2 regions of the Bacillus sp. FAU18 genome follow, and region 2 is predicted to be linked to the other one. Evidence: a T-box and tRNA genes for the amino acid it is inferred to sense, from the RefSeq annotation. Region 2 holds a T-box; the other holds one or more tRNA genes.
The links. A T-box is a leader RNA that pairs with one kind of tRNA and senses whether it is charged. The one in region 2 lies ahead of thrS (threonine--tRNA ligase), so its partner is inferred to be a tRNA-Thr.
Positions count from the first base shown of each region.

Region 1: it encodes a tRNA-Thr, which carries the amino acid that the T-box ahead of thrS (threonine--tRNA ligase) is inferred to sense. The anticodon was not compared.

Region 1 is NZ_JBVYHZ010000004.1:978,990-990,186, forward strand. Features, by position in the region: gene glgA (glycogen synthase GlgA) at 1-516, opposite strand, end outside; gene glgD (glucose-1-phosphate adenylyltransferase subunit GlgD) at 513-1,544, opposite strand; gene AC0OMU_RS16070 (glucose-1-phosphate adenylyltransferase) at 1,568-2,710, opposite strand; gene glgB (1,4-alpha-glucan branching enzyme) at 2,707-4,590, opposite strand; tRNA gene AC0OMU_RS16080 (tRNA-Glu) at 4,822-4,893, opposite strand; tRNA gene AC0OMU_RS16085 (tRNA-Ser) at 4,919-5,009, opposite strand; tRNA gene AC0OMU_RS16090 (tRNA-Asn) at 5,013-5,087, opposite strand; tRNA gene AC0OMU_RS16095 (tRNA-Ile) at 5,100-5,176, opposite strand; tRNA gene AC0OMU_RS16100 (tRNA-Gly) at 5,192-5,265, opposite strand; tRNA gene AC0OMU_RS16105 (tRNA-His) at 5,276-5,351, opposite strand; tRNA gene AC0OMU_RS16110 (tRNA-Phe) at 5,369-5,444, opposite strand; tRNA gene AC0OMU_RS16115 (tRNA-Asp) at 5,457-5,533, opposite strand; tRNA gene AC0OMU_RS16120 (tRNA-Met) at 5,545-5,621, opposite strand; tRNA gene AC0OMU_RS16125 (tRNA-Ser) at 5,639-5,731, opposite strand; tRNA gene AC0OMU_RS16130 (tRNA-Ile) at 5,738-5,814, opposite strand; tRNA gene AC0OMU_RS16135 (tRNA-Met) at 5,817-5,893, opposite strand; tRNA gene AC0OMU_RS16140 (tRNA-Ala) at 5,914-5,986, opposite strand; tRNA gene AC0OMU_RS16145 (tRNA-Pro) at 5,992-6,068, opposite strand; tRNA gene AC0OMU_RS16150 (tRNA-Arg) at 6,084-6,160, opposite strand; tRNA gene AC0OMU_RS16155 (tRNA-Leu) at 6,170-6,255, opposite strand; tRNA gene AC0OMU_RS16160 (tRNA-Gly) at 6,270-6,344, opposite strand; tRNA gene AC0OMU_RS16165 (tRNA-Leu) at 6,350-6,436, opposite strand; tRNA gene AC0OMU_RS16170 (tRNA-Lys) at 6,447-6,522, opposite strand; tRNA gene AC0OMU_RS16175 (tRNA-Thr) at 6,560-6,635, opposite strand; tRNA gene AC0OMU_RS16180 (tRNA-Val) at 6,668-6,743, opposite strand; rRNA gene rrf (5S ribosomal RNA) at 6,766-6,881, opposite strand; rRNA gene AC0OMU_RS16190 (23S ribosomal RNA) at 6,937-9,864, opposite strand; rRNA gene AC0OMU_RS16195 (16S ribosomal RNA) at 10,035-11,197, opposite strand, start outside.
Region 2 is NZ_JBVYHZ010000004.1:1,744,585-1,755,781, reverse strand. Features, by position in the region: gene pta (phosphate acetyltransferase) at 1-724, shown strand, start outside; gene cysL (cysJI operon transcriptional regulator CysL) at 870-1,769, shown strand; gene ywfL (octanoyl-[GcvH]:protein N-octanoyltransferase) at 1,818-2,663, shown strand; gene AC0OMU_RS20095 (carboxylate/amino acid/amine transporter) at 2,830-3,720, shown strand; gene rsfA (prespore-specific transcription regulator RsfA) at 3,864-4,640, opposite strand; gene AC0OMU_RS20085 (YuzB family protein) at 4,854-5,078, shown strand; gene AC0OMU_RS20080 (HD domain-containing protein) at 5,237-6,538, shown strand; gene AC0OMU_RS20075 (YwgA family protein) at 6,574-7,074, shown strand; gene AC0OMU_RS20070 (Rrf2 family transcriptional regulator) at 7,186-7,656, shown strand; gene AC0OMU_RS20065 (MFS transporter) at 7,656-9,065, shown strand; T-box leader at 9,112-9,340, shown strand; T-box leader at 9,374-9,595, shown strand; T-box leader at 9,627-9,848, shown strand; gene thrS (threonine--tRNA ligase) at 9,902-11,197, shown strand, end outside.

The sequences.
Region 1 (11,197 bases), 770 kb from region 2:
AGGGAATATGCCTTGAAACTGCAGGTTGTGGATCGTAAGCACGCTTTTCATCCGTTCATAAAAAGGATGTTTTCTGTACTCCTCTTTCAGCAAATAATTGACCATCGCTGTATGCCAATCGTGAGTATGAACAATATCGGCTGGAACATTCACAACTTTGGCAGCCTCCAGCACAGCTCTTGAAAAAAAGGCAAACCGCTCACCGTCATCATAATGCCCGTACAACGAATCCCTGTTGAAATAGTACTCATTGTCGATGAAGTAATAATTCACATCATCTTTGGCCATATGTTCAATTCCGCAATATTGCTGACGCCAGCCGACAGCTACCGTACACTCAGCCTTTTTTTTCATACGCTTTTTCCACGGTTCAGGTATTTGGCTGTACTTCGGCAGCATCACAGCTACTTCATTGCCTAATCGTGCAAGTGCCTTTGGCAGAGCACCTGCTACATCGGCAAGACCTCCTGATTTAACAAATGGGGTGCATTCTGACACAGCAAATAATATCTTCAAGAATTCATCAGCTCTCCTTGCACCAAACCTTTTCTTAATACAAGCGGCTGCTCAGCTGTTCCTGCAGCTTCCGTCGCCTTGCCGATTTTAACGTCCTTATCCGAAATGACCTGCTCAAGAAGACAATCCTCGCCAATCTGCGTTTTTTGCATAATAATACAGTTTTTCAGCTTCGTACCCTTTCCGACATGGACCGCCCTGAACAAAATGCAGTTTTCAACCTCTCCTTCAAGCACACAGCCGTTTGCCACCAAAGAGTTTTTGACAGTGCTGTGCTTTCCGTATTTCGTAGGCGGCTCATCCTTCACTTTTGTATAGATCGGCTGCTGCGGCAAAAACACCTGCTGCCAAAAACGAGGCTGAATGAGCTCCATACTGTGGGTATAATATTTTTCCACCGAATCAATGACAGCGGCATAACCTGAATATTCATATGGGCAAATGGTCAGGGCGGAAGATTCCTTTTCAACAGCCTCCTGAATGGTTTTATAGCCTTTTTCGCTATGTCCGTAGATCAGATCCTTTAAAAGCGTTGTTGACATGATATAGATTTGCAGCGACTGGCCGTCCTGAAATACCTCGGTGACGTCGCAGCCAACCTCCTGATGGCGTTTCAGCACATATTGAAATTGAATGTTGCATACGGTATGGCTGTTGGAGATAACAGCATATTGCTGCGTGCTTCTGTGGAAGTAATCTAGATGGTCCGAAAACTGGCGAAAGGACCCGAATTCATCGTATTCGTGATGAAGATGGGGAGACGGGAAAAAAAAGAGGCCGTCCTTTTTCCGGTGCAAATCCCATTCCTTACCCGCTCCAAGGTGATCCATGAGCGAACGGTAACGATACTTCGGAAAAATTGCAACACTCCTAATATCCGCATTCACCATGTTGGAAAGCATAAAATCAATCAGACGGTACCTGCCGGCAAAAGGGATCGCCCCGAGCGACCGCTGTGCTGTTAAATCCTGAAGAGAATGCTTATATGTGGTTTCATCTATAACACCTAACATTTGATTATTGAACACTGACTCTGCCCCCTCTTCAGTAATTAAATCAATTCTTTTTCTACAAATTCCTCTGAAACGAGCAGCACCTCTTCAATGTCTTTTTCGGAGCGAATCACTGCGCCATCCGGCAGCACCATCCCATTAGGAACGATGGCATTTTCAATGACTACATGCTCCCCAATCGTCACATCCGGCATTATGACGGATGATGTAACAGTCGTATGCTTACCGACAGTCACACCTTGAAAAAGAACGGAGTGAGACACATTTCCATATACAACACAACCTTCGTTCACAAGCGAGTCTTGAACCTGCGCATCAGATGAAATAAATTGCGGAGGCTGATTTGGATTGACGGAGTAAATTTTCCATTTGCGTTCAAACAGCTTCAGCTCCGAGTCCTCTTTTAACAAATCCATATTGGCTTCCCACAAGCTCTGCACCGTTCCGACATCCTTCCAATATCCCTTGAACGGATAAGCAGAAAGCTTCTTTTTCTCCTCCAAAAGCAGAGGAATAATGTCTTTGCCGAAGTCGTGGCTAGAATAAGGGTTTTGATCGTCCATCTCAAGATACTGTTTCAAAAGCGGCCAATTGAATATATAAATTCCCATTGAGGCAAGATTGCTCTTAGGGAATTTGGGCTTTTCATCAAAATGTGTGATCGTCCCATCTGGATTGGCCTTCATGATGCCGAACCGGCTTGCTTCCTCCCAGCCCACTTCGATGACAGAGATGGTCACATCTGCTTTCTTTTCAATGTGATAATCAAGCATTTTGCCGTAGTCCATTTTGTATATGTGATCTCCTGATAAAATCAGTACATACTCAGGATCATACTGATTCAAATAATTGAGATTTTCATAAATGGCGCTTGCCGTCCCTTTATACCATTTGACTTCTGATGACTCGGCATAAGGGGGTAAAACCGTCACGCCGCCATTATATCTATCCAGGTCCCATGCACTGCCGATCCCAATATAGGAATTCAGCTCAAGCGGCTGATATTGCGTTAAAATCCCGACTGTGTCTATGCCTGAATTAGAACAGTTGCTTAGGGTAAAATCAATAATCCTGTATTTTCCCCCGAAAGATACAGCCGGTTTGGCCATATTTTTTGTTAATCCGCTGAGACGGCTGCCCTTCCCGCCGGCAAGGAGCATGGCTACACATTGTTTTTTCATCTTTTTATCTCTCCTCTTTTTTTAACCGCCCGTAAAATCGAGATGCCGTAAGGGGGGATGGTCATCGTGATATAACACGGTTTATGATGAAGTGCTCCCTTTTTAGCCGATAACGGCTTTTTGTTGATTTGCCCTGAGCCTCCATATGTTTCACTGTCACTGTTAAGCACTTCAATGTATTGAGTAAAAAAAGGAACTCCAACATCATATTGATGATAGACCACGGGTGTAAAATTACAAATGATGACAAGCGCCTCACCGTGCTTTTTGCCATAACGAATAAAAGAAAAGATTGATTGTTCGTCATTATGGACATCAATCCATTCAAACGATTGTGCACGATGGTCATGCTCATAAAGGATTTTGCTTTTTTGGTAAAAGCGGAGAAGATCTTGCGTAAAAACGCTGGCTTTCTGATGCATGGGGAAGGAGTCCAAAAACCAATCAAGCTGTTCTGTATCTTTCCATTCATCAAATTGGGCAAACTCTGATCCCATAAAGATCAATTTCTTTCCGGGATGCACTGTCATATAGCCCAGCAAAAGCCGATACTGGGCAAATTTCTGCCAGTAGTCGCCAGGCATTTTATTAAGAAGTGATTTTTTTCCGTATACGACTTCATCATGAGAAAACGGCAATACAAAATGCTCACTAAACGCATATAGTAATGAAAAAGAGATAAGCTGATGACAATGCCGCCTTTCTTCGGGCGGCGTCTCCATGTATTTCAGTACGTCATTCATCCATCCCATATTCCATTTATAATGAAAACCAAGCCCCCCTTCCTCAACGGCACCTGTCACTTGAGGCCATTCTGTAGAATCTTCCGCAATCATCATCACATGGGGATATGCCTCTCTCATGGTTTGATTGAGTTTTTTTAAAAAATCAACAGCATATGGATTCGTGTGGCGTTCATCCTGATTTGGCCAATACAAGATATTAGCCACTGCATCAACCCTAAATCCATCTATATGATAGAATTCCGCCCAGTACAACGCATTCGAAATTAAAAAACTATGAACTTCCGGTTTTCCCAGGTCAAAGTTTGCCGTGCCCCATAACCAGTTCTCCCGATCACGTTCTTCTTTGTATTCATAAAGCGGTTCTCCATCAAACATATAGAGTCCATGTGCATCTTTACAAAAATGTCCGGGGACCCAATCCAAAATGACTCCGATATTTTGTTGATGACATTCATCAACAAACTTCATCAGATCATGCGGTGTGCCAAACCTGCTTGTCGGGCTGTAATACCCCGTTCCTTGGTACCCCCATGAACGATCATATGGATGCTCATACACCGGAAGCAGTTCAATATGGGTAAACCCATGCTCCTTGATATAAGGGATAAGCGTCTGACTTAATTCTTTATAGGAATAATGCCTGCCATCAGAATGCTTCTTCCAAGACCCAAGATGCAGTTCATAAATGAAAACAGGTTTTTCATACAGCATCTTAGCCTTCTGTTTTTTTTGCCATTTTTGATCTTGCCAGCTATACCCTTCCAAATTGTAAGTAAGTGACGCTGTGTTTGGTCTGACTTCTGAATAAATAGCGTATGGATCTGCCTTCAGCCTGATCTCACCGTTATTCGTCACGATTTCATATTTATATCGTTCCTTTTCTCCTATACCTGGAATAAATAACGTCCAAATGCCATTATCATTCACTCTGTGCATCACATGCTCTTCTCCAGACCAGCTGTTAAAATCTCCAGCCACTCGTACTTCCGACGCATGAGGCGCCCACACACAGAATTCATATCCGCTTTTGCCATTCAGCTCACGGTAATGCGAGCCAAACAGCTGATAGCTTTTAAACAGACTGCCTTCGTGAAAAAGATAAACATCATGTGCTGTCGGGCTGGCAGCGGCCATGTAATCATCCTTTCTGACATCATAGTTTTCATTTATAGTATTTATTCGAAGAAATAAAAAAAAGCCCTTTCCTGAAAGCGCTTATACTTATAGACAATTAACTTCATTTTCTGAAGAAAAACGAAATATATGGAGATTTTTGTAGTCTGTTTTTAAAATAAAGAACAAAATCTAAGACATATCATGATTTAGAAAACAAAAAAACCTTGCAGGATATGCAAGGCTTCTGGATGACCCGTACGGGATTCGAACCCGTGTTACCGCCGTGAAAGGGCGGTGTCTTAACCGCTTGACCAACGGGCCGATAATTATTATATCTGTAATCATATGGCGGAGAAGGAGGGATTTGAACCCTCGCGCCGCTTACACGACCTACACCCTTAGCAGGGGCGCCTCTTCAGCCACTTGAGTACTTCTCCATTTGGCTCCACAGGCAGGATTCGAACCTGCGACCGATCGGTTAACAGCCGATAGCTCTACCACTGAGCTACTGTGGAATACAAAAGTCATGGTGGGCCTGAATGGACTCGAACCATCGACCTCACGCTTATCAGGCGTGCGCTCTAACCAGCTGAGCTACAGGCCCATGACGATATAGAAATGGAGCGGGTGATGGGAATCGAACCCACGACATCAGCTTGGAAGGCTGAGGTTTTACCACTAAACTACACCCGCAATTTTTATTTGGGGCGATTGATGGGAATCGAACCCACGAATGCCAGAGCCACAATCTGGTGCGTTAACCACTTCGCCACAACCGCCAAAATATAATGATAAATGGTGGCTCGGGACGGAATCGAACCGCCGACACACGGATTTTCAGTCCGTTGCTCTACCAACTGAGCTACCGAGCCTAAGTATTTAAATGGCGGTCCGGACGGGACTCGAACCCGCGACCTCCTGCGTGACAGGCAGGCATTCTAACCAACTGAACTACCGGACCATTTTAAAATTTGGTTGCGGGGGCAGGATTTGAACCTGCGACCTTCGGGTTATGAGCCCGACGAGCTACCGAACTGCTCCACCCCGCGATGATTAGGAATATGTATGGCGGAGGAAGAGGGATTCGAACCCCCGCGGGCTTTGACACCCCTGTCGGTTTTCAAGACCGATCCCTTCAGCCAGACTTGGGTATTCCTCCGTATAGTGGTGGACCTTGTAGGACTCGAACCTACGACCGGACGGTTATGAGCCGTCTGCTCTAACCAACTGAGCTAAAGGTCCATTGGTAGCGGCGGAGGGGATCGAACCCCCGACCTCACGGGTATGAACCGTACGCTCTAGCCAGCTGAGCTACACCGCCAAATATTTTTTGAAACCAAGTGGAGCCTAGCGGGATCGAACCGCTGACCTCCTGCGTGCAAAGCAGGCGCTCTCCCAGCTGAGCTAAGGCCCCAAGAATGGTCGGGAAGACAGGATTCGAACCTGCGACCCCATGGTCCCAAACCATGTGCTCTACCAAGCTGAGCTACTTCCCGATTTCATATAGATCATGGCGCGCCCGAGAGGAGTCGAACCCCTAACCTTTTGATCCGTAGTCAAACGCTCTATCCAATTGAGCTACGGGCGCAAAACTTAATGCCGAGGGCCGGACTTGAACCGGCACGGTAGTCACCTACCGCAGGATTTTAAGTCCTGTGTGTCTGCCAATTCCACCACCCCGGCGTGGATGGTATAGTTGGAGCGGAAGACGGGATTCGAACCCGCGACCCCCACCTTGGCAAGGTGGTGTTCTACCACTGAACTACTTCCGCAGAAATGGTGCGGATGAAGGGACTTGAACCCCCACGTCTGTAAAGACACTAGAGCCTGATTCTAGCGCGTCTGCCAATTCCGCCACATCCGCAACATGTAAATGGTGAGCCATGAAGGACTCGAACCTTCGACCCTCTGATTAAAAGTCAGATGCTCTACCAACTGAGCTAATGGCTCTTCTTACAAGAGACTTGAATATTATATCATATAAAAGTGGTGCCGGCAAGAGGACTTGAACCCCCAACCTACTGATTACAAGTCAGTTGCTCTACCAATTGAGCTACACCGGCATATATGTAAAACCGATATGTATAATGAAAAATGGTGGAGGATGACGGGCTCGAACCGCCGACCCTCTGCTTGTAAGGCAGATGCTCTCCCAGCTGAGCTAATCCTCCATAATTGCACTAACGTGCAATTGCTTGGCGGCGTCCTACTCTCACAGGGGGAAACCCCCGACTACCATCGGCGCTGAAGAGCTTAACTTCCGTGTTCGGTATGGGAACGGGTGTGACCTCTTCGCTATCGCCACCAAACAAATTGAGAGTGTTCTCTCAAAACTAGATAACAGATGTGACATCATTCAAAAGTATGGTTAAGTCCTCGATCGATTAGTATCTGTCAGCTCCATGTGTCGCCACACTTCCACCTCAGACCTATCAACCTGATCATCTTTCAGGGATCTTACTTCCTTGCGGAATGGGAAATCTCATCTTGAGGGGGGCTTCATGCTTAGATGCTTTCAGCACTTATCCCGTCCGCACATAGCTACCCAGCGATGCCCTTGGCAGAACAACTGGTACACCAGCGGTGCGTCCATCCCGGTCCTCTCGTACTAAGGACAGCTCCTCTCAAATTTCCTGCGCCCGCGACGGATAGGGACCGAACTGTCTCACGACGTTCTGAACCCAGCTCGCGTACCGCTTTAATGGGCGAACAGCCCAACCCTTGGGACCGACTACAGCCCCAGGATGCGATGAGCCGACATCGAGGTGCCAAACCTCCCCGTCGATGTGGACTCTTGGGGGAGATAAGCCTGTTATCCCCGGGGTAGCTTTTATCCGTTGAGCGATGGCCCTTCCATGCGGAACCACCGGATCACTAAGCCCGACTTTCGTCCCTGCTCGACTTGTAGGTCTCGCAGTCAAGCTCCCTTGTGCCTTTACACTCTGCGAATGATTTCCAACCATTCTGAGGGAACCTTTGGGCGCCTCCGTTACCTTTTAGGAGGCGACCGCCCCAGTCAAACTGCCCACCTGACACTGTCTCCCCGCCCGATAAGGGCGGCGGGTTAGAAGGTCAATACAGCCAGGGTAGTATCCCACCGATGCCTCCACCGAAGCTGGCGCTCCGGTTTCCAAGGCTCCTACCTATCCTGTACAAGCTGTACCAACATTCAATATCAGGCTGCAGTAAAGCTCCACGGGGTCTTTCCGTCCTGTCGCGGGTAACCTGCATCTTCACAGGTACTATAATTTCACCGAGTCTCTCGTTGAGACAGTGCCCAGATCGTTGCGCCTTTCGTGCGGGTCGGAACTTACCCGACAAGGAATTTCGCTACCTTAGGACCGTTATAGTTACGGCCGCCGTTTACTGGGGCTTCAATTCGCACCTTCGCTTACGCTAAGCGCTCCTCTTAACCTTCCAGCACCGGGCAGGCGTCAGCCCCTATACTTCGCCTTACGGCTTCGCAGAGACCTGTGTTTTTGCTAAACAGTCGCCTGGGCCTATTCACTGCGGCTCTCTCGGGCTTGCACCCTAACAGAGCACCCCTTCTCCCGAAGTTACGGGGTCATTTTGCCGAGTTCCTTAACGAGAGTTCTCTCGATCACCTTAGGATTCTCTCCTCGCCTACCTGTGTCGGTTTGCGGTACGGGCACCTCTCACCTCGCTAGAGGCTTTTCTTGGCAGTGTGGAATCAGGAACTTCGCTACTATATTTCGCTCGCCATCACAGCTCAGCCTTATGGGAAACGGATTTGCCTATTTCCCAGCCTAACTGCTTGGACGCGGATATCCAATACCGCGCTTACCCTATCCTCCTGCGTCCCCCCATTGCTCAAATGGTGAGGAGGTGGTACAGGAATATCAACCTGTTGTCCATCGCCTACGCCTTTCGGCCTCGGCTTAGGTCCCGACTAACCCTGAGCGGACGAGCCTTCCTCAGGAAACCTTAGGCATTCGGTGGAGGGGATTCTCACCCCTCTTTCGCTACTCATACCGGCATTCTCACTTCTAAGCGCTCCACCAGTCCTTCCGGTCTGGCTTCACAGCCCTTAGAACGCTCTCCTACCACTGTTCGAAGAACAGTCCGCAGCTTCGGTGATACGTTTAGCCCCGGTACATTTTCGGCGCAGAGTCACTCGACCAGTGAGCTATTACGCACTCTTTAAATGGTGGCTGCTTCTAAGCCAACATCCTGGTTGTCTAAGCAACTCCACATCCTTTTCCACTTAACGTATACTTTGGGACCTTAGCTGGCGGTCTGGGCTGTTTCCCTTTCGACTACGGATCTTATCACTCGCAGTCTGACTCCCAAGGATAAGTCATTGGCATTCGGAGTTTGACTGAATTCGGTAACCCGGTAGGGGCCCCTAGTCCAATCAGTGCTCTACCTCCAAGACTCTTACCTTGAGGCTAGCCCTAAAGCTATTTCGGAGAGAACCAGCTATCTCCAGGTTCGATTGGCATTTCACCCCTACCCACACCTCATCCCCGCACTTTTCAACGTGCGTGGGTTCGGGCCTCCATTCAGTGTTACCTGAACTTCACCCTGGACATGGGTAGATCACCTGGTTTCGGGTCTACGACCACGTACTCATGCGCCCTATTCAGACTCGCTTTCGCTGCGGCTCCGCATCTTCTGCTTAACCTTGCACGGGATCGTAACTCGCCGGTTCATTCTACAAAAGGCACGCCATCACCCGTTAACGGGCTCTGACTACTTGTAGGCACACGGTTTCAGGATCTCTTTCACTCCCCTTCCGGGGTGCTTTTCACCTTTCCCTCACGGTACTGGTTCACTATCGGTCACTAGGGAGTATTTAGCCTTGGGAGATGGTCCTCCCGGATTCCGACGGAATTTCACGTGTTCCGCCGTACTCAGGATCCACTCAGGAGAGAACGAAGTTTTGACTACAGGGCTGTTACCTCCTATGGCGGGCCTTTCCAGACCTCTTCATCTACCTCGTTCTTTTGTAACTCCGTACAGAGTGTCCTACAACCCCAAGAGGCAAGCCTCTTGGTTTGGGCTGATCCCGTTTCGCTCGCCGCTACTCAGGGAATCGCATTTGCTTTCTCTTCCTCCGGGTACTTAGATGTTTCAGTTCCCCGGGTCTGCCTTCTCATATCCTATGAATTCAGATATGGATACCACTCCATTACGAGTGGTGGGTTTCCCCATTCGGAAATCTCCGGATCAAAGCTTGCTTACAGCTCCCCGAAGCATATCGGTGTTCGTCCCGTCCTTCATCGGCTCCTAGTGCCAAGGCATCCACCGTGCGCCCTTTCTAACTTAACCGTTAAAAAGAATCACTATGTGATATCTTGTGTTACTAATTGAATGTGATGTCTACTGTTATCTAGTTTTCAAAGAACACGTTTCGAAGGAATGATCCTTCAAAACTAAACAAGACAGGGAACGTTCTGTTTATAAGACCCAAGGTCTTATATTCCGTATAATATCCTTAGAAAGGAGGTGATCCAGCCGCACCTTCCGATACGGCTACCTTGTTACGACTTCACCCCAATCATCTGTCCCACCTTCGGCGGCTGGCTCCTAAAAGGTTACCTCACCGACTTCGGGTGTTACAAACTCTCGTGGTGTGACGGGCGGTGTGTACAAGGCCCGGGAACGTATTCACCGCGGCATGCTGATCCGCGATTACTAGCGATTCCAGCTTCACGCAGTCGAGTTGCAGACTGCGATCCGAACTGAGAACAGATTTGTGGGATTGGCTTAACCTCGCGGTTTCGCTGCCCTTTGTTCTGTCCATTGTAGCACGTGTGTAGCCCAGGTCATAAGGGGCATGATGATTTGACGTCATCCCCACCTTCCTCCGGTTTGTCACCGGCAGTCACCTTAGAGTGCCCAACTGAATGCTGGCAACTAAGATCAAGGGTTGCGCTCGTTGCGGGACTTAACCCAACATCTCACGACACGAGCTGACGACAACCATGCACCACCTGTCACTCTGCCCCCGAAGGGGACGTCCTATCTCTAGGATTGCCAGAGGATGTCAAGACCTGGTAAGGTTCTTCGCGTTGCTTCGAATTAAACCACATGCTCCACCGCTTGTGCGGGCCCCCGTCAATTCCTTTGAGTTTCAGTCTTGCGACCGTACTCCCCAGGCGGAGTGCTTAATGCGTTAGCTGCAGCACTAAGGGGCGGAAACCCCCTAACACTTAGCACTCATCGTTTACGGCGTGGACTACCAGGGTATCTAATCCTGTTCGCTCCCCACGCTTTCGCTCCTCAGCGTCAGTTACAGACCAGAGAGTCGCCTTCGCCACTGGTGTTCCTCCACATCTCTACGCATTTCACCGCTACACGTGGAATTCCACTCTCCTCTTCTGCACTCAAGTTCCCCAGTTTCCAATGACCCTCCCCGGTTGAGCCGGGGGCTTTCACATCAGACTTAAGAAACCGCCTGCGAGCCCTTTACGCCCAATAATTCCGGACAACGCTTGCCACCTACGTATTACCGCGGCTGCTGGCACGTAGTTAGCCGTGGCTTTCTGGTTAGGTACCGTCAAGGTACCGCCCTATTTGAACGGTACTTGTTCTTCCCTAACAACAGAGCTTTACGATCCGAAAACCTTCATCACTCACGCGGCGTTGCTCCGTCAGACTT
Region 2 (11,197 bases):
AGCATTCGTAGAACGCCGTAAAGGCAAAGCGACAGAAGAACAGGCTCGTAAAGCGTTATTAGACGAGAACTACTTCGGTACAATGCTGGTGTATAAAGGCCTTGCAGACGGACTCGTAAGCGGAGCTGCTCACTCGACAGCTGACACTGTCCGCCCGGCTCTTCAAATCATCAAAACAAAAGAAGGCGTGAAAAAGACTTCAGGCGTGTTCATCATGGCTCGCGGGGAAGAGCAATACGTATTCGCAGATTGCGCGATCAACATTGCGCCTGACAGCCAAGACCTTGCCGAGATTGCGATCGAAAGTGCCAATACGGCAAAAATGTTCGACATTGAGCCTCGCGTGGCAATGCTCAGCTTCTCTACAAAAGGCTCAGCAAAATCTGATGAAACAGAAAAAGTAGCGGATGCAGTGAAAATCGCGAAGGAAAAAGCGCCTGAACTGACACTTGACGGCGAATTCCAATTTGATGCTGCATTTGTTCCATCTGTAGCTGAGAAAAAAGCGCCGGATTCCGAGATCAAAGGGGACGCTAACGTATTCATATTCCCAAGCCTTGAAGCAGGAAACATCGGCTATAAAATCGCTCAGCGTTTGGGCAACTTTGAAGCGGTAGGACCAATCCTGCAAGGTTTAAATATGCCTGTAAACGACCTTTCAAGAGGATGTAACGCTGAAGATGTTTACAATCTCGCATTAATTACAGCGGCGCAAGCACTGTAATAAAAATGAAGACGATGGCAGCTCTCGACCGAGGGCTGCCTTTTTTGCGCTTCCGTATAGCCTTCTTTACCAAGACGGATGATATGAGTACAATAAAGAAAACTAATCATAACCATATATTTCATTAATGACAGGGGTGGGGTTTTTGTATTACGACGTGCTGAAAACGTTTATAGCGGTGGTAGAAGAAAAAAACTTCACAAAAGCGGCAGAAAAGCTGATGATCTCCCAGCCCAGCGTCAGTCTGCATATCAAAAATCTTGAGAAAGAATTTCAAACGGCTCTTCTGAACAGGTCGCCAAAACACTTTACGACAACGCCGACAGGAGACATTTTATATCAAAGAGCAAAGCAAATGGTGTTTCTCTACGAACAAGCCAAGGCTGAAATCTATGCGCATCATCACTATGTGAAGGGCGAATTGAAAATAGCTGCAAGCTTTACAATCGGTGAGTATATTCTTCCGCCGCTATTGGCCCAGCTGCAAAAGCTGTATCCAGAGCTGAACCTCGATGTCATGATTGGCAATACAGAGGAGGTCAGCGAGCGTGTGCGTATGCTTCAGGCTGATATCGGGCTGATTGAAGGACATACAAACGAGAATGAGCTGGAAATTGAACCGTTCATGGAGGATGAAATGTGCATTGCCGCTCCAAATCAGCATCCGCTCGCCGGGCGGAAAGAGATTTCGATCAGCGATTTGCAGAACGAAGCGTGGGTGACAAGAGAGAAAGGCTCAGGGACGAGAGAATATCTCGATCATGTACTCAGTTCAAATGGACTTCGGCCGAAATCAATGTTCACCATCAGCAGCAATCAAGGTGTAAAGGAAGCGGTGATCAACGGCATGGGACTTTCGGTTCTATCCAGAAGCGTGCTGCATAAGGATTTGATCCACCGCGAAATTTCAATTCTTCATATTAAAGATTTCTCGTTAAAGCGCAAGCTGTCTTACATTCATTCTCCTCTCATGGAGAATACAAAAAATAAAGAAATTTTTATTACGATGCTGAAAAGCAATTATCAATCACAGCTGCTGAAATGATATAATAGTTTTCGTTCAATAAGCCTAACATGAAAGGGTTTTACATAGATGGCAAACCAACCGATTGATTTACTGATGCAGCCGAAATGGAGAGTCATTGACCAATCCAGCCTCGGCCCTTTATTTGATGCGAAGCAATCCTTCGCAATGGATGATACGCTGTGCATGTCCGTCGGAAAAGGCGTGTCGCCGGCGACAGCGCGCTCATGGGTGCACCACGATACAATTGTCCTTGGAATACAGGATACACGCCTCCCGTTTTTGCAGGATGGCATCTCCTTGCTGGAGAGTGAAGGATACCGTGTGATCGTACGCAATTCCGGCGGTCTTGCCGTCGTATTGGATGACGGTGTTTTAAATATCTCTCTCATATTCGAGGACGAAAAGAAAGGCATCGATATAGACAAAGGATATGAAGCGATGGTTGAGCTGATGAGGCGAATGCTGAGACCGTACAACGCAAAGATCGAAGCCTATGAAATTGAAGGGTCTTATTGTCCCGGCAGCTATGACCTCAGTATAAATGGCAAAAAGTTCGCCGGCATCTCTCAGAGACGCGTTCGCGGCGGAGTCGCTGTTCAAATTTATCTCTGTGCGGATAAAAGCGGCAGTGAAAGGGCCGACTTGATCAGACGATTCTATCAAGCGGCGCTGAAAGACAAACAAAACGATAAAAAAGGCGTCTATCCGGAAATACGTCCGGAAACGATGGCGTCCTTAAGTGAGCTTCTGCAAAAAGACATCTCCGTACAAGACTTAATGTTCGCTTTATTGACGGAATTAAAAGTGTTAAGCACCCATCTTTATTCAGCTGGACTGTCCATTGATGAGGAAATGGAATTTGAGAAAAACCTCGTGCGGATGGCTGAGCGGAATGCAAAGGTATTTGGGTGAACGTTCTTCGCATGCCGGCTGTATATGCCGGCATGCATTTTTTATTTCAAGCGGCATTTACCCCAATAATCTTATTTTCAGATAAATCCTTCTTACATAAAGATAACCACGACAAAAAGAAAAACGATAAAATGACATCAGCATCCATATTAAAGGGGAGAGGCAGATGAAGGGGAATATTTACAGCCTTTTTGTATTGATTGCGGCTTTTTTCTGGGGGACCACGGGAACCGTTCAGGCGTTGGCTCCAGAAAGCGCCACACCGCTGGCATTTGGAGCGTTCAGGTTATTAATAGGAGGAAGCGCCATGCTGCTTGCGGTTTGGATCAGCCGGGAGCTTCACGTGAAAAATTGGTCATGGCCGCTCGTATTTTTAGCCGCTGTTTGTATGGCGTGTTACCAGCCGCTGTTTTTCACAGCTGTTAAAGAAACGGGAATTGCGGTGGGAACTGTGATTGCCATCGGCAGTGCGCCTATCATTGCCGGGACCCTCGAGTGGGCCGTATTGAAGAAACGCCCGCGAAACTCCTGGTGGATTGCGACTGTGCTGGCTTTAGCGGGTTGCTGGCTTCTGTTTTCCGACAGTTCCAATGTTCGGATTGATGTGGCTGGTGTTCTTATGGCGCTTGGAGCTGGTGCTTCTTTTGCGGGCTATACGCTCATCAGTAAAGCGATGATGATAACCCAGCCTCCGCGAGCGACCTCCGCTGTTGTCTTTATGATCAGCGCCATCTTGCTGACGCCGCTACTATGGCAGTCAGATATCTCGTGGATATTGACCCCTAGAGGACTGGGAACAAGCCTTTACATCGGGTTAATTGCAACATGCTCCGCATACTTTTTGTTTGCGAAAGGGCTTACAGGGGTTCCGGCTTCGGCGGCGGTCACGCTGTCTTTAGCTGAACCGCTGACGGCTTCATTGCTTGGCGTGTTTTTCATAGGGGAAATGCTTTCGCCTTCCTCGTGGCTGGGCATTGCGCTTATGATGCTGGGTCTTTTGGTCATTTCTGCTGCGCCTCGGAAACAAAAAACGGCCGAGGCAGCTCACATGTCTTAATAGATTCACATAAGCTTGGCCTCATTTTACAAGAATAGCTGATCCGGCTGCAAAATGAGGGAATTCTCTTTTCTCAATAGAAAAGGGAATTTTGCACATGGCGAAAATCCCAAAACAGCTGCCCGTTTTGGGATTTTTCTATGTCATTCCGCTAATTTTTCTAAATTGCCGTTCCGGTCCATTTTGAAGGACGGAGAGGCATGTTCATCTTCTTCAAATAAAACTAGCTTTCTGGCTCTGTTCATAATTTTCACCAAGGTTTCATAATCTTCTTGGATCGTTTTTTGGTCTTTTTCAAGCTTTTGAACTTCTGCCTCAAGCTGCTCTGTTTTGTTTTGCAATTCCTGATTTTCTTTCTTTAAACGCTCGTTTTCCATTTTTAATGCTGATGATTGCTCGTTATTGCCTTCGTAATTCTGAAGGAAGCGGATCACATCATTCATCGTCATCTCAGGCGCAGCTGCAGGCGTTTGAGGAGACAATAAGTGTGATAGACTAGCTAACTCTTCCTTAAAGCTCTCATCAACAAAAGGCATATGTTCGCCAGACATTAAAGGTTGCTCATTTTCGACAGATGGTGTTTCCGTTTTAACCGGCTCTTCTGCAGCGGTTTCTTGAGTGATTTCAGGATCAACGGCAGGAGGCTGATATAATAATCTTTTTTTCGCAGGCTGCCCGTTTCCGAGCGCTCTCATCCGCTGCTTTCGTTGTTTCTTCGCAAGCTGAAGCGCTTTTTCATATTGATGGCGGACCACTGCGTTCCATCTGAATCCGCAGGCTGCGGATGTCCGGTTTAATTTATCGCCGACTTCTTCAAAGGCGTTCAGCTGAGTGCTGCCCTCCCTCACATGCCGAAGCACTGTTTCGGCTAAAAGCAGATCGTTTTCCTCTGACCAAGCGTCTTGTCGCTGTTTTGTCATTTATCTCAACTCCCATTTTTCTTTTCATGGTATTAGAATGTCCAGGTTGGAAAATATTTATACAAATTGGCTGAAAGAATAGGAGATACGAAGGATGGAGCGGCTTGCAGGAACAGTCGAATCCTTGTAAAATGAAGAGTGATGTGATTTTTTTTTAAAACGATTTTAGGTTATTCACATAGATGAACATAGAAATGAAGGGAAGCGTACGTCATGGCTAATGAATTTCGAGTGTGTGATGATTGCCAAGCCACTAATATCAAAACATTGCTGCCGCGTTTGAAAGAAGTGGACCCGGACGCAAAGGTTGAGGTAGGATGCCAATCTTATTGCGGGCCCGGACGGAAAAAATCATTTGCTTTTGTGAACAATCGCCCGCTGTCAGCTCCGACAGAGGATGAGCTGATTGACAAAGTAAAAAAGAAAATAAAAAAGTAAACATATTTTTTCTTAGCCTCGGCCCTCAGGTCAGGCTTTTTTGCTTCACAAGATGTGTTTTTCATGAAGATGGAACAAATCGCCGGGCAAATTCAAGGATGTTTTCAAAGAATAGAGTCGATATAATAGAAACACGGCTAAAAAAAGAGGTAATGACGATGGCGTATCCAAATGGAAAATTATCAGAAGAAAAAGTGTTTAAAGATCCGGTGCACCGCTATGTTCATGTTCGGGACAAGCTGATATGGGATTTAATCGGAACCCGTGAATTTCAGCGTCTCCGCAGAATTAAGCAGCTCGGCACGACCTATTTGACGTTCCATGGGGCTGAGCACAGCCGGTTCAACCATTCTCTCGGTGTCTATGAAATTGTCAGAAGAATGGTTGATGACGTCTTTAAAGGCCGCCCTGAATGGGATGACAGTGAGCGCGAACTCTGTTTGGCCGCGGCGCTGCTTCATGACCTCGGGCACGGGCCGTTCTCGCATTCATTTGAAAAGGTCTTTCACCTTGACCACGAGGATTTTACAAGAGATATCATTTTGGGAGACACGGAGGTTAATCAGGTGCTCAGAAAGGTGAGCCCGGGTTTCCCTCAGGATGTTGCAGAAGTCATTGCCAAAACATATAAAAACAAGCAAGTGGTCAGCCTGATTTCGAGTCAGATTGACGCAGACCGCATGGATTACCTCCAGCGCGACGCATATTATACGGGCGTCAGCTACGGCCATTTTGATATGGAGCGGATTCTTCGGGTGATGCGGCCGCGCGAGGATCAGATCGTCATTAAAGAAAGCGGAATGCACGCTGTCGAAGACTATATCATGAGCCGTTACCAAATGTACTGGCAGGTCTACTTCCATCCTGTGACTAGAAGTGCAGAGGTTATTTTAACGAAGATTCTTCACAGGGCGAAGCAGCTGCACGATGAAGGCTATGTCTTCACTCACGCTCCGGTTCATTTCTATTCTATTTTTGAAGGGAAATTGACACTGGAGGATTATGTAAAGCTGGATGAATCTATTATTTTGTATTACTTCCAGGCCTGGGAGGAGGAAGAAGACGCGATTTTATCCGACTTGTGCCGCAGATTCATTAACCGCCAGCTGTTCCAATACGTTGAATTCAATCCGAATGAAGAAATGTCGGCTTATTTTGAGCTGACCTCATTGTTCAAAGAGGCGGGAATCGATCCGAGCTATTATTTGGTCGTTGATTCTTCATCAGATCTGCCATACGATTTTTACCGACCGGGAGAGGAAGAGGAGCGTCTGCCGATCCATCTCTTGACGCAAAACGGCCAAATTAAAGAGCTGTCCAGGCAGTCGGCTATTGTGGAATCCATCTCAGGTAAACGGCGGACGGACCACAAGCTTTACTATCCAAAGGACTTGATTTGTGACGGCTCTAAACATCCGGAAGCGAAAATGAAAATCCGGCAGCTGCTGGGACTGACATAGAAATTGGAAAGAAGGAAAAAGGAGATGTCGGGAATTTGTTGAAAGAACATGCAAAACTGATGAAGGTGTTCTCGGATTCTGGAGAAATCATCGGGCGAAAGAAGCTGCAGAAAATGATTTATATCGCCAAGAAAATGCAGTTTCCTTTCTATGAGAAATATGATTTTCACTTTTACGGACCATATTCAGAGGAACTGACGCTCCAGATTGAAGAGCTGTGCAACCTTGGATTTCTGCATGAGGTGAAGGAAAAAAAGGGCGGCTACTTTCAATACCGGTATTCGCTGACTGAGACAGGCTCCGCATTTTTAGACCATGCTGATCTGGACATGCCGGATATGAAAGGCTATATTGACAGTGTAAACAGCCGTTCATCACGGTTTTTAGAGCTTGTTTCCACGATCCTTTACTTTGACGGGCTTGAGGATGAGGAAAAGAAAGAAAAAGTCTTTACCATCAAAAGCAAGCAAAAATATACAAATGAAGAATATGACGAAGCGCTTCAATACATAGAGGAACTGAAGCAGATTTGTTAACCATACCAAGCAAAAGAAATGATCCGTTTCTTTTGCTTTTTTTATTGACAAAATCTGCTAAGAGATTCATTATGGATAATAGTTATCCATAATGAATCAGGAGTGAATAGGATGAAAATGAAATCAGGAATGGAGCAGGCGGTTTCTGTGCTGCTGTTACTGTCACGGCTGCCGGTACAGGCTTCTTTGACGTCAGAGGCTATAAGCCAGCGATTGCGTGTGTCTCCGTCTTACTTGAAGAAGCTGATGAGAACATTAGTTCAAGCCGGTTTGGCAGAATCCTTACCAGGGACGAAGGGCGGTTTTACCCTGACGAAGCCTTTGGCGGACATTACGCTTTATGATGTTTATCAAGCGGTTGAAGGCAGAGGTTCGATGTATCAGGGGAAAGGCCTGCTGCAATCTGTATTTGAGGGAGAAAGTCACTGTGTGCTGGAGACAGTCATGGGGGAAATCGAGGATAAATGGGCCAATCTCATGAGAGAAGAATCCTTGCAGCATGTCATGGACAGAGTCGGGGAATTGTATGATCTTGAAAAAATAGATGATTGGGTAATCAAGCAAGTGAAAGGGCAATTGTAATGAAAAATAGCGGATCTTTACACAAAACAGATTCATCTACAGGAATATCTGTACTGATCGTGCTCGCACTTGGTTTCCTCATGGCAACTCTTGATGTGACCGTTGTGAATGTGGCGATGGCGGATATGAAAAACACTCTTTCAATGTCACTTTCAGGTGTAACATGGGTTGTGGACGGGTACATTCTTACTTTTGCGTCGCTTCTGCTGGCGGGCGGAGCCTTGGCTGACCGTTTCGGCTCGAAGACGATCTATATCTTAGGTCTAGCCGTTTTTGTTCTGGCCTCCTGTGTATGCGCTGCATCTATAAATGGGCAGATGCTGATTGCCGGACGTCTCATACAGGGAATTGGAGCAGCTTTGTTTATGCCAAGCTCACTCAGCCTTTTGGCTGCCTCTTATCCTGATGAGCGGGTGCGGGCGAGAATGTTTGGGCTGTGGGCCGCGCTTGTTTCCGCCGCTTCAGGCCTTGGGCCCTTTATCGGGGGAGTGCTGGTACAGTTGGCGGGCTGGCAGAGTATTTTTCTGATCAATGTGCCAATAGGGGCTGCTGCGCTCATTTCAGCTTACCGAATCCTCAGCCGCGTTCCGGGAAAAAGCAGCCGCGTGAACATCGTTGGGCATCTGCTTGGCATGATGGCTCTCGGGTTTCTTTCCTATGCTTTGATACAGGGGCCTTCAGTGGGCTGGCGCTCGCCAGTGATTCTTGTAGCATTTACTGCAGCGATTTTGGCATTTGTGCTGTTTTTGCTGCGGGAAATTTCTGCAAAAGCACCCATCCTGCCGGCGTCCTTATACAAAAGCGGCCGCTTCTCAGCTGCCCAATTTATCGGGTTTTTGCTGAATTTCGCCCTTTTTGGCGGCATGTTTATGCTCAGCCTTTTTTTGCAGGAAGCAGGAGGCGCAAGTTCCTTTATGGCTGGAGTGGAGCTGCTGCCGATGATGGCGGTCTTCGTGATCGGCAATCTGCTGTTTGCCCGTCTGGCGAATCGGTTTGAAGCCGGGCAGCTTATGTTTGTATCAATGGCGGTCAGCTGTATCATTGCATTGCTGTTGTTTGTGCTGATTTCTCCGGATTTTCCTTATTGGCAGCTGGCGGTATTGATGTCTGTTATGAACCTCTGTACCGGTATTACAGTTCCTGCCATGACAACTGTGATCATGCAGGCTGCCGGGCAAAGACATGCGAATATCGCCGGTGCGGCGTTAAATACAAACCGGCAAATCGGAGCCTTGGTCGGCGTAGCGATAACCGGGGTGATTATTCATCTGTCCGCCACTTGGTATGCCGGTGCCGGGTTTACGTTTTTGATGATGGGAGCGGCATACAGCCTCGCTGCATTGCTTGTATGGCTGTTTCTGGTTGCCCATAACGGAACTGTTGCGTCAGAAAAAAATGTAAATCACTGATTGCGCTTTGTGGGAATATATAGTAAGATATAAAAAATTATTGAAACAACAGGCACTGATAAGGACACGAGATGCTTTTTACGGTTTCCAGAGAGGGAAGGACAGCTGAGATCTTCCTAACGCAGGGAAAGCAGCTTACCGCCTTTGAGCCGTATCGGGGAAAACAAGTATCTGATACCGTCATGCTGCGTTACAGCATCTTCAAGCCGATCACCATGTGTAATTGATCGGGAATTTGGGTGGAACCACGGATGATCAACACATTCGTCCCTTTTAGAGGGATGGGTGTGTTTTTTTATATGAACTACATAAATGCGTTGAAAAGGACACGAATGATAGTTACGGTTTTCAGAGAGGGAAGGAAAGGTGAGAGCTTCCCAGCTTAGGAATATCATTTACCGCCTTGGAGCAGCATTGGGGAACTGAAGTATCCAATGCCGTCTATGCTGCGTTACAGCACCGAGCCGACAATATAGTATTTGTCGGGAACTTGGGTGGAACCACGGGTTAATCACACACTCGTCCCTATCTGTGGGACGGGTGTGTTTTTTTATGAATTGAATACATGCGATGAAAAGGACACGAATGATAGTTACGGTTTTCAGAGAGGGAAGGAAAGGTGAGAGCTTCCCAGCTTAGGAATATCATTTACCGCCTTGGAGCAGCATTGGGGAACTGAAGTATCCAATGCCGTCTATGCTGCGTTACAGCACCGAGCCGACAACATAGTATTTGTCGGGAACTTGGGTGGAACCACGGGTTAATCACACACTCGTCCCTATCTGCGGGACGGGTGTGTTTTTTTATATACAACAATGAATAAGGAGTGTTCTAAAATGAGTAAACATGTACACATTCAGCTTCCGGACGGACAGATCCAGGAATATCCGAAAGGCATCACAATCAAAGAAGCGGCTGGTTCTATCAGTTCCAGTCTGCAAAAGAAAGCGGCCGCAGGTCAGGTCAACGGCAAGCTTGTTGATCTCAGTTTCAAGCTGGAGGAAGATGCTGAGCTTTCGATTGTCACACTCGATTCACAAGAAGGCTTGCAGGTGCTTCGCCACACAACAGCGCACGTGCTGGCCCAAGCAGTAAAACGGCTGTACGGCGAAGTGTCATTGGGGGTAGGGCCTGTGATTTTAGACGGCTTCTACTATGACATGAAGCTGGGGAAAAGCTTGGCATCAGGAGACTTAGAGGCCATCGAAAAAGAAATGAAAAACATAATAAATGAAAACCTTGAAATCAAACGTATGGAGGTTTCTTACGAAGAGGCTGAAGAGCTGTTTGCACAAAAAGACGAGCGGCTCAAGCTTGAGATTTTAAAGGATATTCCGCGTGGGGAGGATATCACACTGTACCAGCAAGGGGAATTCGTTGACCTGTGCCGCGGGCCGCACCTCCCTTCTACAGGAATGATCAAGGCGTTCAAACTGACAAGAGTATCAGGCGCTTATTGGCGCGGAGACAGCAAAAATGAAGTCCTGCAGCGGGTGTACGGGGTTGCGTTTCAAAAGAAAAAAGATTTGGATGCGCACCTGCATATGCTGGAAGAAGCGGCAAAACGAGACCATCGCAAGCTCGGCAAACAGTTAGGGCTGTTTATGTTTTCTGAAGAAGCGCCGGGGATGCCGTTTTATTTGCCGAAAGGGCAGATTGTCCGCAATGAGCTGGAGCGCTTCTCGCGTGAGCTGCAAACAAATGCCGGCTACGATGAGGTGCGTACGCCGTTTATGATGAATCAGCGGTTATGGGAGCAGTCAGGCCATTGGGACCATTATCGCGACAATATGTACTTTTCAGAAGTGGATGATACAAGGTTCGCAATGAAGCCGATGAATTGTCCCGGCCATATGCTCATTTTTAAAAACAGCCTGTATTCTTATCGGGATCTGCCGATTCGCATGGCGGAATTCGGACAGGTGCACCGCCATGAATACAGCGGCGCTTTAAACGGAATGCTTCGCGTTCGGACGTTCTGTCAGGATGACGCCCATATTTTCGTTCGGGAGGATCAGATTGAGAGTGAGATCAAAGAAGCGATTCGGCTGATTGATGAGGTATATCGGACATTTGGTTTCGAGTATTCAGTTGAGCTTTCGACTCGCCCGGAGGATTCATTAGGCGATGAC